One region of the Rhodopseudomonas sp. BR0G17 genome, then DNA from elsewhere that is predicted to be linked to it. Evidence: riboswitches for the same ligand, from Rfam matches in the RefSeq annotation. Region 1 holds a riboswitch; each other region holds the start of a gene.
The links. Region 1 has a riboswitch for cobalamin ahead of cobT (nicotinate-nucleotide--dimethylbenzimidazole phosphoribosyltransferase). Riboswitches for the same ligand answer to the same signal wherever they lie in the genome.
Positions count from the first base shown of each region.

Region 2: another riboswitch for cobalamin. It lies ahead of DY467_RS02970 (HoxN/HupN/NixA family nickel/cobalt transporter); the one in region 1 lies ahead of cobT (nicotinate-nucleotide--dimethylbenzimidazole phosphoribosyltransferase).
Region 3: another riboswitch for cobalamin. It lies ahead of DY467_RS13275 (cysteine-rich small domain-containing protein); the one in region 1 lies ahead of cobT (nicotinate-nucleotide--dimethylbenzimidazole phosphoribosyltransferase).
Region 4: another riboswitch for cobalamin. It lies ahead of DY467_RS03025 (DUF1636 domain-containing protein); the one in region 1 lies ahead of cobT (nicotinate-nucleotide--dimethylbenzimidazole phosphoribosyltransferase).

Region 1 is NZ_QUML01000012.1:139,282-142,315, reverse strand. Features, by position in the region: gene tcuA (FAD-dependent tricarballylate dehydrogenase TcuA) at 1-970, opposite strand, end outside; cobalamin riboswitch at 1,117-1,327, shown strand; gene cobT (nicotinate-nucleotide--dimethylbenzimidazole phosphoribosyltransferase) at 1,532-2,596, shown strand; gene DY467_RS12045 (adenosylcobinamide-GDP ribazoletransferase) at 2,593-3,034, shown strand, end outside.
Region 2 is NZ_QUML01000002.1:194,778-197,811, reverse strand. Features, by position in the region: gene DY467_RS02975 (FecCD family ABC transporter permease) at 1-80, opposite strand, end outside; gene DY467_RS02970 (HoxN/HupN/NixA family nickel/cobalt transporter) at 88-1,146, opposite strand; cobalamin riboswitch at 1,220-1,433, opposite strand; gene DY467_RS02965 (DMT family transporter) at 1,485-1,808, opposite strand; gene DY467_RS02960 (class I SAM-dependent methyltransferase) at 1,805-2,542, opposite strand; gene DY467_RS02955 (BtaA family protein) at 2,695-3,034, shown strand, end outside.
Region 3 is NZ_QUML01000014.1:83,545-86,578, reverse strand. Features, by position in the region: gene DY467_RS13285 (MarR family winged helix-turn-helix transcriptional regulator) at 1-107, shown strand, start outside; gene DY467_RS13280 (acyl-CoA dehydrogenase family protein) at 270-1,415, shown strand; gene DY467_RS13275 (cysteine-rich small domain-containing protein) at 1,482-1,817, opposite strand; cobalamin riboswitch at 2,009-2,207, opposite strand; gene DY467_RS13270 (histidine phosphatase family protein) at 2,260-2,835, opposite strand; gene DY467_RS13265 (Crp/Fnr family transcriptional regulator) at 3,013-3,034, shown strand, end outside.
Region 4 is NZ_QUML01000002.1:208,839-211,872, reverse strand. Features, by position in the region: gene cobT (nicotinate-nucleotide--dimethylbenzimidazole phosphoribosyltransferase) at 1-1,029, opposite strand, end outside; cobalamin riboswitch at 1,126-1,323, shown strand; gene DY467_RS03025 (DUF1636 domain-containing protein) at 1,431-1,862, shown strand; gene cobU (bifunctional adenosylcobinamide kinase/adenosylcobinamide-phosphate guanylyltransferase) at 1,859-2,389, shown strand; gene cobW (cobalamin biosynthesis protein CobW) at 2,393-3,034, shown strand, end outside.

The DNA of each region.
Region 1 (3,034 bases):
CTAGTTCCCCGAGGTTCGGCGCAGTGACCGGCGCTAGCGCGGATGGCGCAGCGCGGGCCAGACCCGCTGCATCGAGCACCAGGAAAGCAATTTGACCGGGGCAGGCGGCGATCCTTGGTCCCCATTTGGCATAGTGGGTCGGCTGCGATCCGGCCCCTGCGACGTCGATGCGAGCACCGGATCGATCGACGACGAGGCCGAGCGGAATCGATGTGATCCGTGTGACGATGCCGCCGTCGAATTGCGGTCCGCGCGCATCGACCGGGACCGCATGACAGGTGGTCGGATCGCCGATTGCACAGCCCCCGGCTGCGATCAGCAGATCGAGCAAGCGACCGTCCGAATATGGCGTGCCGCGGACCATCCAGCCGTCGGCGGCGCTGCCGAAATTTTCGCGCAACCAGGCGGGGTCGGCCCCCGGGCCACCGGCACAGACGACGACGCTGCGCGTGCTGATTGCGCGATCGGTCGCTGCGCTTCGCACACTGATCGTCCAGCCATCGTCGTCGTTGCGCAGAAGCGACCTGACTTCGCTGTCGTAACTGATGACGATGCCGAGCCGCTTAGCCGCAGTGTACAGCGCGTTGATCATCGCTTTGCCGCCGCCGAGCGGAAACGCGGTGCGGCGGGAGTACGGCATCACCCCGGTGCCGGGCGACTGCAGGTGCACGCCGTGGTCGATCAGCCAACCGGCGATGCTGCGCGCGCGTTCGATCAGCAGCTCCGTCAGCACTTGGTCGGTGCCGTCGCCCGTGACGCTGCGTAGCTCGGCGCGCAGTTCATGCGCTGTGTAGCGATCAGGGACATAGGCCAGTGGCGTCTCGTGCGTCAGCCGGAAATTGCGGCCGTGGCGCGCGTTGCCGCCGCGTAGGGGCCGCGGTGCCGCTTCGAGCAGGCGGACCGAAGCGCCGCTGCGGCGCGCGGCAATCGCAGCGCAAAGACCGGCGATTCCGCCGCCTATCACCGTCACATCCCACAGCAAGATGCGGTCAATCCGGTCGAGATGATGCGCCAGGGCCGCTCGAGAGCGGCCAAGAAAAGCGCGGCTTGGTGGACCTTCGTCTTAGAGGGCGGCTCCGGGTTGTTGTCAATCTTGCGCCCGTGGCGTCGCCGTGCTGTGGTGCCGCTCGCTTCGGTGCCCTTCGTTCGAAGGGTGAAACGGGAATGCGGTGCGGCGAGCAATCGCCAAGTCCGCGGCTGCCCCCGCAACTGTAAGCGGACCGCTTCCGGTCACACCGCCACTGAGAACGGCATCCTCAAGCCGCTCGGGAAGGCGACCGGGACAATGTCCGCGAGCCAGGAGACCGGCCGAAGTCCGAAAACCATGCCATTCGACGGTGGGTCGAAGAAGGACACAGACATGCTGCACCGACCGCCGACCTGACGCGCGCCTCTGCTTTCCGCGGAGAAATCCCGTCGTCGCCCGAACGAACCAGCGCGCACAGCTTTGCTGTCGCCGCCACGATGGTCGTTCGACTGTCTTCACTGCCCGCTGTCGTGGCGGCAGCATTCCTTTTGCCGAGCCTCCCGAATGCACGCGCCCCTGCTTGATCCACGTATCCTTTCCGTTTCGCCGGTCGATCCCGCCCATGAGTCCGAGCTGCGGGCTCGGCTCGACGGCAAGGCGAAGCCGCCGGGCTCGCTCGGCCGGCTCGAAGAACTCGCCGTGCAGCTCGGGCTGATCTGGCATCCGGCGCCGCCGCGGGCTGAGCGTGCGACGGTGTTCATCTTTGCCGGCGATCACGGCCTCGCCGCCGATCGGGTGTCGCCGTATCCGGCGAGCGTGACACGCTCGATGGTCGAGGCGTATCTGGCAGATTGCGCCGGCGTGAACGTTCTGGCGAAAGCGGCAGCGACCGAGGTGCGGATCGTCGACGGTGGCATCGATGCCGACATGCCGCCACATCCCAAGCTGATCGATCGCAAGATCCGGCGCGGCACCCGCAATGCACGCCACGAACCAGCGATGACTCACCAGGAGGCGGCGCGTGCGATCACGGCGGCGGCCGATCTGGTGCGTGAGGATATTGTGGGCGGTCTCGACATCGTTGCGATCGGCGAGATGGGAATAGGCAACACGACGTCTGCTGCGCTGATCACCCACGCGCTGACTGGGGCTGCAATCATCGATTGCGTCGGCCGCGGCGCCGGGATGGATGATGCCGGCGTCGCACACAAACGCGCCATCGTCGAGCAGGCGGCGGCGCGGGCGCAGCCGACGGCGCCGCTCGACGTGCTCGCTGAGTTCGGCGGATTCGATATCGCGATGATGGCCGGCGCGGTGCTGGGCGCTGCGGCTTCGCGGCGGCCGGTGGTGATCGATGGCTTCATTGCCAGCGCCGCTGCGCTGCTGGCGGTGCGGCTGCAGCCCGCGGCGCGCGATTACTGCGTGTTCTCTCATCGCTCGGCCGAGCGCGGCCACCGTGTGCTGCTCGAAACGATGCAGGCGACGCCCTATCTTGATCTCGGCTTGCGGCTCGGTGAGGGCACCGGTGCGCTGATGACCGTTCCGCTGCTGCGCGCCGCTGCCGGCATCCTCAACGATCTCGCCGCGCTGTCGGACGTGCTGGCGGGCCGGTTCGGATCGCGCGCGTGAGCCGGCAGATCCAATCCCTGCTCAACGCCGTGCAGTTCATGACGCTGGTGCCGACGCCGCGCACCGCGCTGTTCGACGACGACTGGTTGCTGAGCGCATCGAAGTACTTTCCGTTGGTCGGCGCCGGGATCGGTCTTGTGTGCGGTGGCGTGCTGCTCGCAGGCTCGCTGATCTGGTCCGGCGTGGTGCCGGCGATGATGGCCGTCGCCGCTGGCGCGGCGCTCACCGGCGCGCTGCACGAAGACGGCATCGCCGACACAGCGGACGGCCTGTTTGGCGGCCGCACCCGCGAGCAGCGACTGGCGCTGATTAAGGACAGCCGCCTTGGCCTCTATGGCGCGGTGGCGCTGGTCCTAAGTTTTGCGATCCGCGTTGCAGCGCTGGCGAGCCTGCCGCCGTGGCTCGGCGTTGCTACTCTGGTGGCCGGCTATAGTCTGG
Region 2 (3,034 bases), on a different contig from region 1:
ATCGCCAGCAGGGCCACGAGCACCGCGAGCGCCGCGGTGACCACCGCCGCGCGCGAATTCGGTCCGGAACGTCGGGTCATACCGCGCTCATTTCTGCACGGCCGGGGCGGCCTGGTCGAGCCGGTGATAGCCGTTGAGGCGATAGATGATGGTGGACACGATCCAGCTCGCCACGAACAGCGCCACTATGCCGTAGCCGAGCGCGCCGAAATTGGAGTTGAGCTCTTCGATCCACTCCCAGAACGCGCCTTCGAGATGAAAGCGCCCGGCGAGCAGCCCGAGCGTCTCGATGCCGCCGATCAGCAGCGCCACCAGCACCGACACGGTGGTGATGGTCATGTTGTAGTACAGCTTGCGGATCGGGTTGCGATACGCCCAGCCATAGGCGCCGAGCATCAGCACGCCGTCGAGGGTGTCGACCAGGGTCATGCCGGCGGCGAACAGCGCCGGGAACACCAGGATCGACCAGTGTGAAATGTTGCCGGAAGCGTTGGCGGCCAATCCGAACAGGCTGATCTCGCTGGCGGTCTCGAAGCCGAGCGCGAACAACAGCCCGATCGGAAACAGCTGCCAGCTCTTGGAGACGAAGCGGAACAGCGGCCGGAACAGCCGCGCCAGCCAGCCGCGCTGCTGCAGCAGTTCGTTGATGTCGTCGTCGTGCACGATCTCGCCGGCCTTGGCCTTCTTGAACGCGCGATACACGCCGCTCAGCACCGACAGATTGGCGATGGCGATCGCGAACAGAAACAGCGCCGACGCCGAGGTGCCGATCACCCCGCCGATTTCGCGATAGCCCGAGAACCGCTCGGTCAGCGAATTGGCCGCGATCGCGATTGCCAGCGACGCCACCAGCACCACGGTGGAATGGCCGAGCGCGAAGAACAGCCCGACCGCGACCGGCCGCTTGCCCTCCTGCATCAGCTTGCGGGTGACGTTGTCGATCGCCGCGATATGGTCGGCATCGAGCGCGTGGCGGAGACCGAGGCTATAGGCCAGCACCGCGGTGCCGATCAGCACCGGCTCGCCCGCGAAGGCGGTCAGCGCCCAGGCCCAGGCGGCGAGATTGGCGAGCACCAGCCCGCCGAGCACGGCGATCAGGCGGAGGCGGAATCCATCGGAAGAAGCGGGCAGAACGAGATCGGTCATGGCGGTCTCCGGCCGGTGAGCAGCATCCTGTCACCTGTGCGGCGGACCGCTCCAGCCGCGCGCGCCGCACGGTGGAAGATGACGTGCTCAGGCCGGTCTCCTGGCTCACGGGTCGTCGCGATCCTTCGCCTTCCCGGGCAAGTGCCGCCCAGTGGCTGATTGAAGGATCGCTCGCCGCTCACAGTTGCGGGCGCAGCGCCGGATTTGGGTTTGCGGCCATAAGCTTGGCCCGCACCGGCTTCCCTGTGCCGGACGATTCCCGGCACACCTGAACGGGCGCGATCAAATGGAAGCGGGCCTGCTTTGTCAATCGCCGCCTTGGTCGGGCGGCCGACGGTTCAGGCGGGCGTGCTGAGCTTCAGCCCGATCATGCCGGCCACGATCATCGACAGGCACAGCACCCGCACGCCGCTGGCCGGCTCACCGTAGAGCGTCATCCCGACCACGATGCTGCCGGCGGCGCCGATTCCGGTCCAGACTGCATAGGCGGTGCCGAACGGCAGCGATTTCAGCGCGATGCTCATCAGGCCGAAGCTGGCCAGGATCGCGGCCAAGGTCACGACCGCGGGCCAGAACCGGGTGAAGCCCTCAGAATGCTTCAGGCCCAGCGCCCAGACGATCTCCATCAGGCCCGCGGCAAACAGCGCGAGCCAACCGGTCATGGCTTGTTGCGCGGCGGCAGCGTCAGCACGGCGCGCTGCGCATAGCCGCGATATGGCCGCTCGAACCGCAGCCCGGCGCCGGTACGGGCCGCGACCTGCATCAGCACGGCTTCCAGGCTGTCGCGCGGGGTGACGTCGAACAGCGTCAGCCAGCGCCGCAGCAGGTTGCGCGCCACCGAAGGCAGGCCGCGCTGGTCGCCGAAATCGACGATGTGCAGCTTGCCGCCGGGCTTCAGATTGGCGACGGCGCGATCGATCACCGCGGTCCAGTCCGGGATCATCGACAGGCTGTAGGAGATCATGACGTGGTCGAAGCTGACCGCCTGGCCGAACACCGCCTGCGCGGTGAAGGCGGTGGCGTCGCCGTGCGCGACCTTGACCCGCGACATCAGCCCGGCGCCTTCGATCGAACTGATCGCCGAGGTCAGCATCTCGGTCGACACGTCGAGGCCGTAAAATTTCGCCTCGCGGTACCGCGTCGCCGCCTGGATCAGGTTGCGGCCGGTGCCGCAGCCCACTTCCAGCACGGTTTCGCCCGCCTTCGGCTGCAGCTCGGTAATCAGTTGATCGCGGCCGAGAAGATAGTACCGGCGGGTCAGGTCGTAGATGTGCCGTTGATAGCGGTACATCCGATTCATCCGCGAGGTCGCGTCGACCGGCCACGTCGGATCGGCGGTGAGTTCGTGGTGCGTCAGCTCGGTGCGCGGAAGATCGGTGCGAGTGAGCGTCGTCATGGCCTGCCACCCTGGTTCGGCATCATCCGCCTTCCATCGCGATTTCAGGCGACAGGGTGATGACAAGGGAGACGGCACTGATCAGTTCCCTGCTGTCGCAAAACTGCAGTGTTGCGCAGCTAATTTGGATCGATTGCCGAGTCGAGGATTTGATGAACACGCAGCAACTGATCGCGGACGCCGTCCGCAACAGCAAGGATCGCAGCGAGTCGACGCTGTGGGACGCTTTGTTTTCGATCTGGTTTCGCCGCCTGGTCTATACCCAGATCTGGGAAGATCCCGAGGCCGACCTCGCGGCTCTGCAATTGCCGATCGGCTCGACGATCGTGACGATCTCGTCGGGCGGCTGCAACGCGCTGTCCTACCTCACCGCCAAGCCGGCGCAGGTATTCGCGGTCGATCTCAACGAGGCACACCTGGCGCTGCTCAAGTTGAAGCTCGCCGGCCTGAGGGCGCTGCCGGACTACGCATCGTTCTGGCAGTTCTTCGGCG
Region 3 (3,034 bases), on a different contig from region 1:
ACGCGCTGGCGCTGAGCCAAGAGGCGCATATCGCCGAAAATTACGGCGACAAGGCCACCGCCGAGCTGAAGCGGCTGCTTGAAAGCCTGATCGACAGCGCCACCTGAGTGCCTCCATCGTCGCGCATGCTGCGGCTGCGAACAGCGCAGCCGCCTGCAGCGACACGCCGCAAGATACGGCGGTCGCAACGTCTATCCTGCACCGCCGAACTGGCCTAGATCAGCGGGCGATGCGCCGTGCCAAGCGGCCGCCCATTCGAGTGAGGAAACATGGAATACCGATCGCCCTGGATGACCGAAGAGCTGGACACGTTCCGCGACCAGTTTCGCAAATTCCTCGCCAAGGACCTCGCGCCGGATGGCGACAAGTGGCGCAAGCAGAAGATGGTCGATCGTTCGGCCTGGCTGAAGCTCGGCGAGATGGGGGCGCTGTTGCCCAGCGTTCCGGAAGAGTACGGCGGGCTCGGAGCCAGCTTCGCCTATGATGCCGCGGTCTATGAGGACATGGAGAAGATCGTTCCGGACGCGCTGTCCGGCGTCACCGTGTCGAGCGGCATCGTGGCGCACTACATCCTCAACTACGGTTCGGAAGAGCAGAAGCGGCGTTGGCTGCCCGGCATGGCGCGCGGCGAGCTGATCGGCGCGATCGCGATGACCGAGCCCGGCACCGGCTCCGATCTGCAGAGCGTGCGCACCACCGCCAAGCTCGACGGCGACGACTACGTCATCAACGGCCAGAAGACATTCATCACCAACGGCCAGAACTGCGACCTGATCATCGTGGTTGCCCGCACCGGCGGTGCCGGCGCCAAAGGGCTGTCGCTGATCGTGCTGGAGACCAAGGACAACCCCGGCTTCAAGCGCGGCCGCAACCTCGACAAGATCGGCCTGCACGCCTCCGACACCTCCGAGCTGTTCTTCGAGAATGCCCGCACGCCGAAGGAGAACCTGCTCGGCGGCGAAGAGGGCAAAGGCTTCGTGCAGCTGATGCAGCAGCTGCCGCAAGAGCGCCTGATCATCGCGATCGGCGCCGTGGCGGCGATGGAGCGCGCGGTCGCGCTGACTTCGGACTATACGCGGGAGCGCAAGGCGTTCGGCCAGCCGATTATCGAATTCCAGAACACAGCTTTCACGCTCGCCGAACGCAAGACCGAAGCCTTCATTGCGCGGGTGTTCGTGGATTACTGTCTGGTGCAACTGATCGCCGGCAATCTCGATGCGGTGACCGCCTCAATGGCGAAATGGTGGACGACGCAGAAGCAGGTCGAGACCGTGGACGAGTGCCTGCAACTGCACGGCGGCTACGGCTACATGCAGGAATACCCAATCGGCCGGATGTTCATCGACTCGCGGATCCAGAAGATCTACGGCGGCACCAACGAGGTGATGAAGCTGTTGATCGCCCGCTCGCTCTAACGCGAAAAATGCCAGCGCCTCCGCTACTGCTGTAATCCAGCGATGCGGAGGCGGCGGCAATGTTTTTTAGTCGCCGCTTTCCGAGACTTCGCGCTTGAGGCGGCGCGGATCCTGGGACTGGCTGTCCCAAGGCACTGGCCGCTCCAGCCAGCGCTGGATGAAATTCCACGACCGCCGATAGCCGTTGTGCGGCAGGGTGCAGTCCGAACAATCCTTGCGCGTCAGCCCATTGCGATCGACGAAGGTCTTGTAGGGGCCGGGGCACTGATAGGCGCTCAGCGGGCAGTAGCAGAACAGGCAGTTGAATTCCCGCTCGACGCCGCGATGGCACGGCAGAAACGGGCAGGCCTCGTTGGTGAAGCCCTTGAAGGCTTCGTTGGTAGTTGTGTCTTTCGGCTCCATGACCGTTCCCTCGCGCCGCAGCAATGGCCGCCGGCTCAATCGCGGCGGCGCTGTGGCTGGTTCTGATTGAAGGGGGATGAGTGCTAGGCGATGCCAAGCGTCGCGTGACGCCTATCGCGGCTGCACGCGGCTTAGCCTTGCTAAGAGAATTCGGTCATCGCTGCTCCGCTCTCGACCCGCCGTCGATCGGTTAGATGCTTCCGTCTTCGGCCGGTCTCCTGGCTCACGGATGTCGCCTGGATCGCCTTCCCGACGCCGTTGGCGTCAGTGGCATATGATCCGGACAGATCCGCTTACAGTTGCGGGGGCAGCTACGGATTTGGCGAAAAACACCGCACCGTATTCCCAGTTTCACCTCGCACGCGAGGCACCGAAGACGTCAAAACCAGAGCACGGGGCTGCAGCCTGTGCAAGCAAAAAGGCCTCGTTCTAAACGGCCAGCCTAACCCACTACACGATTGACCCAGACGATCCGCCAGCCGGACGAGCCCAGCCGATCGATCTGGGTCAGCGACAGCGGATCAATCACAAAGCTCAGCGCAACCTCGGGGGATGTCTTAAGAGCAATCGCCAGAACGGCGCGAATGGTGCCGGAGTGTACCACCAGCACGACGTCACCACCGGGCAGCCGCGCCAGCCCCTGCCGCACCCGCTCGATCTGGTCGACAAAGCTCTCGCCGCCCGGCGGCGCCAAGCGCGCCGCATCTTGCCAGAACGCATCGTAGGCAGGGCCGAGTTCACGCGACAGATCGTCGTGGCGGCGCCCGGTCCAGGTGCCAAAATCCTGTTCGCGGAAATCGGGTTCGAGCATCGCATCGAAGCCGAGCGCTGCGGCGGTCTCGCGCGTGCGCCGGCTCGGGCTGGCGACCACCGTCGCATCGTGCGGCAGTTTTTCGCCTAGCGCAGCGAGCACCGCAGTGTCACCGAGATCGACCGGCGCCTCGGGAGCGTGAATCACGCCCTTTGGCCCATCCACCGGCGCATGCCGCACCAGCCACAGCCGGCTGAAGTCGCTCATCGGTCATCCTCGCGCAGTCATGATCCGACCGACAGAGCACGTCGGAGCCATGCCTCGCAAGCGACGACGAAAACGGCCGCCCGGCGTTCGAAAAAATAGCAACCTCTGCCGCCTCTCGGAGTTGAAGCCCCCAAGTTCCATCAACCCTATCAGATGATCTAACTTGAAAGGCGGACCATGAAGGATGTCCATCGCGTCC
Region 4 (3,034 bases), on a different contig from region 1:
GAGATCGGCGACGTCGGTGAGTAGCCGCGAGGCGGCGCGCACCAGCGGCACGGCGAGAATCGCGCCGGTGCCTTCGCCGAGCCGCAGCCGCAGATCGAGCAGCGGGGCGGCATCCATCGCCTGAAGCGCAAGGTCGTGGCCGCGCTCGGCCGAGCGATGGGCGAACACGCAATAGTCGCGGGCTTCCGGCGCCAGCCGCACCGCGACCAGCGCCGCGGCCGTGGCGATGAAGCCATCGACGATCACCGGCCGGCGCTGCGAGGCGGCGCCCAGCACAGCGCCCGCCATCATGGCAATCTCCAGCCCGCCAAATTCGGCCAGCGCCTCCAGCGGTGCGGTGGCGGGGCTGCGCATCGCCGCCTTTTCGATCGCCGCCTTCTTCTTGGCCATGCCGTCGGCATCCTGGCCGGCGCCGATCCCGATGCTCTGATCGAGCGGCGCCGGGCCGAGGCGGTGCAGCAGCAGAGACGACGAAGCCGTGTTGCCGATCCCCATTTCGCCGAGCGCGATCACGTCCGCCCCCGCGGCGATCTCGGCCCGCGCCAGTTCGGCGCCGCGATCGAGCGCCTGGCACGCCTCCGCGATGCTCATCGCCGGCTGACGCGCCGCGTTGGCGGTTCCCATCCGCACCTTGGCGTCGATCAGATCGGGATGCTTCGGCAGCTCGGCGGCGACACCGGCGTCGATCACCCGGACGTCGACATGGTTGGCGGCTGCGAATGCATTGGCGGTGGCCTTGCCGGCCAGATAGGTCATTACCATCGCCACCGTCACGGCGGACGGATATTGCGACACGCCTTCTTCGGTCAGGCCATGGTCGCCGGCGAACACCATCAGCACCGCATTGTCGGCGCGCGGCGGCTGCGGATGTCGCATCAAGGCCAGTTCGATGGCGAGGTCTTCGATCCGCCCGAGCGAGCCGAGCGGCTTGGCCTTGCCGTCCACCCGCGCCCGCAGGGTTGCTTTCAGCGACGGGTCGACCGGGGTGATCGACGGCGGCTGCCAGGTGACGAGGGTTTCGGTCGGCATCGGATGGTCCTTTGGTTCGGCAAGGCGCGCAACTGAGGCAAACGCGCAAGCCCGGTCAACACCACCTTCGCGTTGTTGACCCGCAACAGCGTCGCAGCTAGCGTGCCAGACGATGGTCCTTCCGCAAGGAAGGTGAAAAGGGAAGCCGGTGGGAGACGCGGTGCGTCTCGATCCCGGAGCTGCCCCCGCAACTGTAAGCGACGAGCCATCGCCGAGGCCACTGGGAATTCCTGGGAAGGCGGCGAATGGCGGCGACTCGCGAGCCAGGAGACCTGCCATCGCGTATTGTGCTTTGAAGGGTCGTCGGGGCGGGGTGCACCGGACGGAAGCAGTGCGGACGGCAAAGGCCTCTCCCGCGCGTTCCGACAAAGCTCGATAGCTGACGCGATGATTCGAGCCCGATGGATTCCGAGCCCCCTGCCGATGTGAGCGCCGATCCGCCGCGCGTGCTGCCTGGCGCGCCGGTGATGGTCAGCGTCTGCACCACCTGCAAGACGATCGACGGCGTCGCCGTCGGTGCGCCGATGCTGGAAGCCGTCCGCGACGCGCTGGCCGGCGCCGGCGGAGCGCAGGTCCGCGCCGTGCAGTGCCTGTCCGCATGCAAACGCGCCGCCACCGTCGCAGTGTCGAGCGAAGGCGGCTACACGTTCGTATTCGGCGATCTCGACGGCGCCGGCGGCGCCGACGCGGTGGCGGCGTTCGTCGCCTCCTATCAGGACAGTCACTACGGTCTGGTGCCGTGGCGGCAGCGACCGGAAGTCCTGCGCAAGGGTACCGTCGTCCGCCTGCCGCCGCCGCAATGGTCTCCCGACGATGGGCGGGCGCCGGCATGAGCGCGCTGATCTCTACCCTGGTGCTTGGCGGCGCGCGCTCCGGCAAATCGGTGTTCGGCGAACGGCTGGTCGCCGAGAGCGGCCTCGCCAGGATCTATCTCGCGACCGCCACCGCCAGCGACGACGAAATGTCCGATCGCATCGCCCACCATCGCGCCCGCCGCGGCGAGGGCTGGACTACGATCGAGGAGCCGCTCGGCTTGGTCGATGCGCTGACCCAGCACGCCGGCCGCGGCCGCGCCGTACTGGTCGATTGCCTGACACTGTGGCTGTTCAACCTGATGGAAGCCGGCCGCGATCCCGAGGTCGAGGCGAGGCGGCTGGCGCGCTATCTCGGCGTCGCCGCCGGACCGATCGTGCTCGTCTCCAACGAAGTCGGCCTCGGCCTGGTGCCGGAGACGCCGCTCGGCCGCGCCTTCCGCGACGCGCAAGGTCGCCTCAATCAGACCATCGCTGCCGCCGTGCCCAACGTCGCCTTCATCGCCGCCGGCCTGCCGCTGTGGCTGAAACGCCAATCAGGAGAGTAGTTCATGACCGCCCGCGTTCCCGTCACGGTGCTCACCGGCTTTCTCGGCGCCGGCAAGACCACGCTGCTGCGCGCGCTGCTCAATCAGTCGAGCGGCCGCCGCATCGCGGTGATCGTCAATGAATTCGGCGATGCCGGTTTCGACGGCTCGCTGGTCGAGGATTGCGGCGCGTCGGTGTGCGCACCGGGCGATATCGTCGAACTGACCAACGGCTGCATCTGCTGCACGGTCGCCGACGATTTCATCCCGACCATGGAAAAGCTGCTGAACCGCGACACGCCGCTCGACGCGATCGTGATCGAAACCTCCGGGCTCGCACTGCCGCAACCGCTGCTGAAGGCGTTCGCCTGGCCGGCGGTGAAGACCCGTGCGACCGCCGACGGCGTCGTCACGGTGGTCGATGCGTTGGCGCTGTGCGAAGGCCGGGTGCCGCTCGACGACGACGCGGTGAAGGCGCAGCGCGACGCCACGCATGACGATCCGATCGAGGAAGTGTTCGAGGATCAGCTCGCCTGCGCCGATCTGGTGGTGCTGTCAAAGAGCGATTTGGTGACGCCCGACCAGCTTGCCGCGCTCGAGGCCAAGCTGGCGAGCCGGGTACGTCCGAACGTCCGCATCGTGCGGTCGCATGGCACGCTGGCGCCG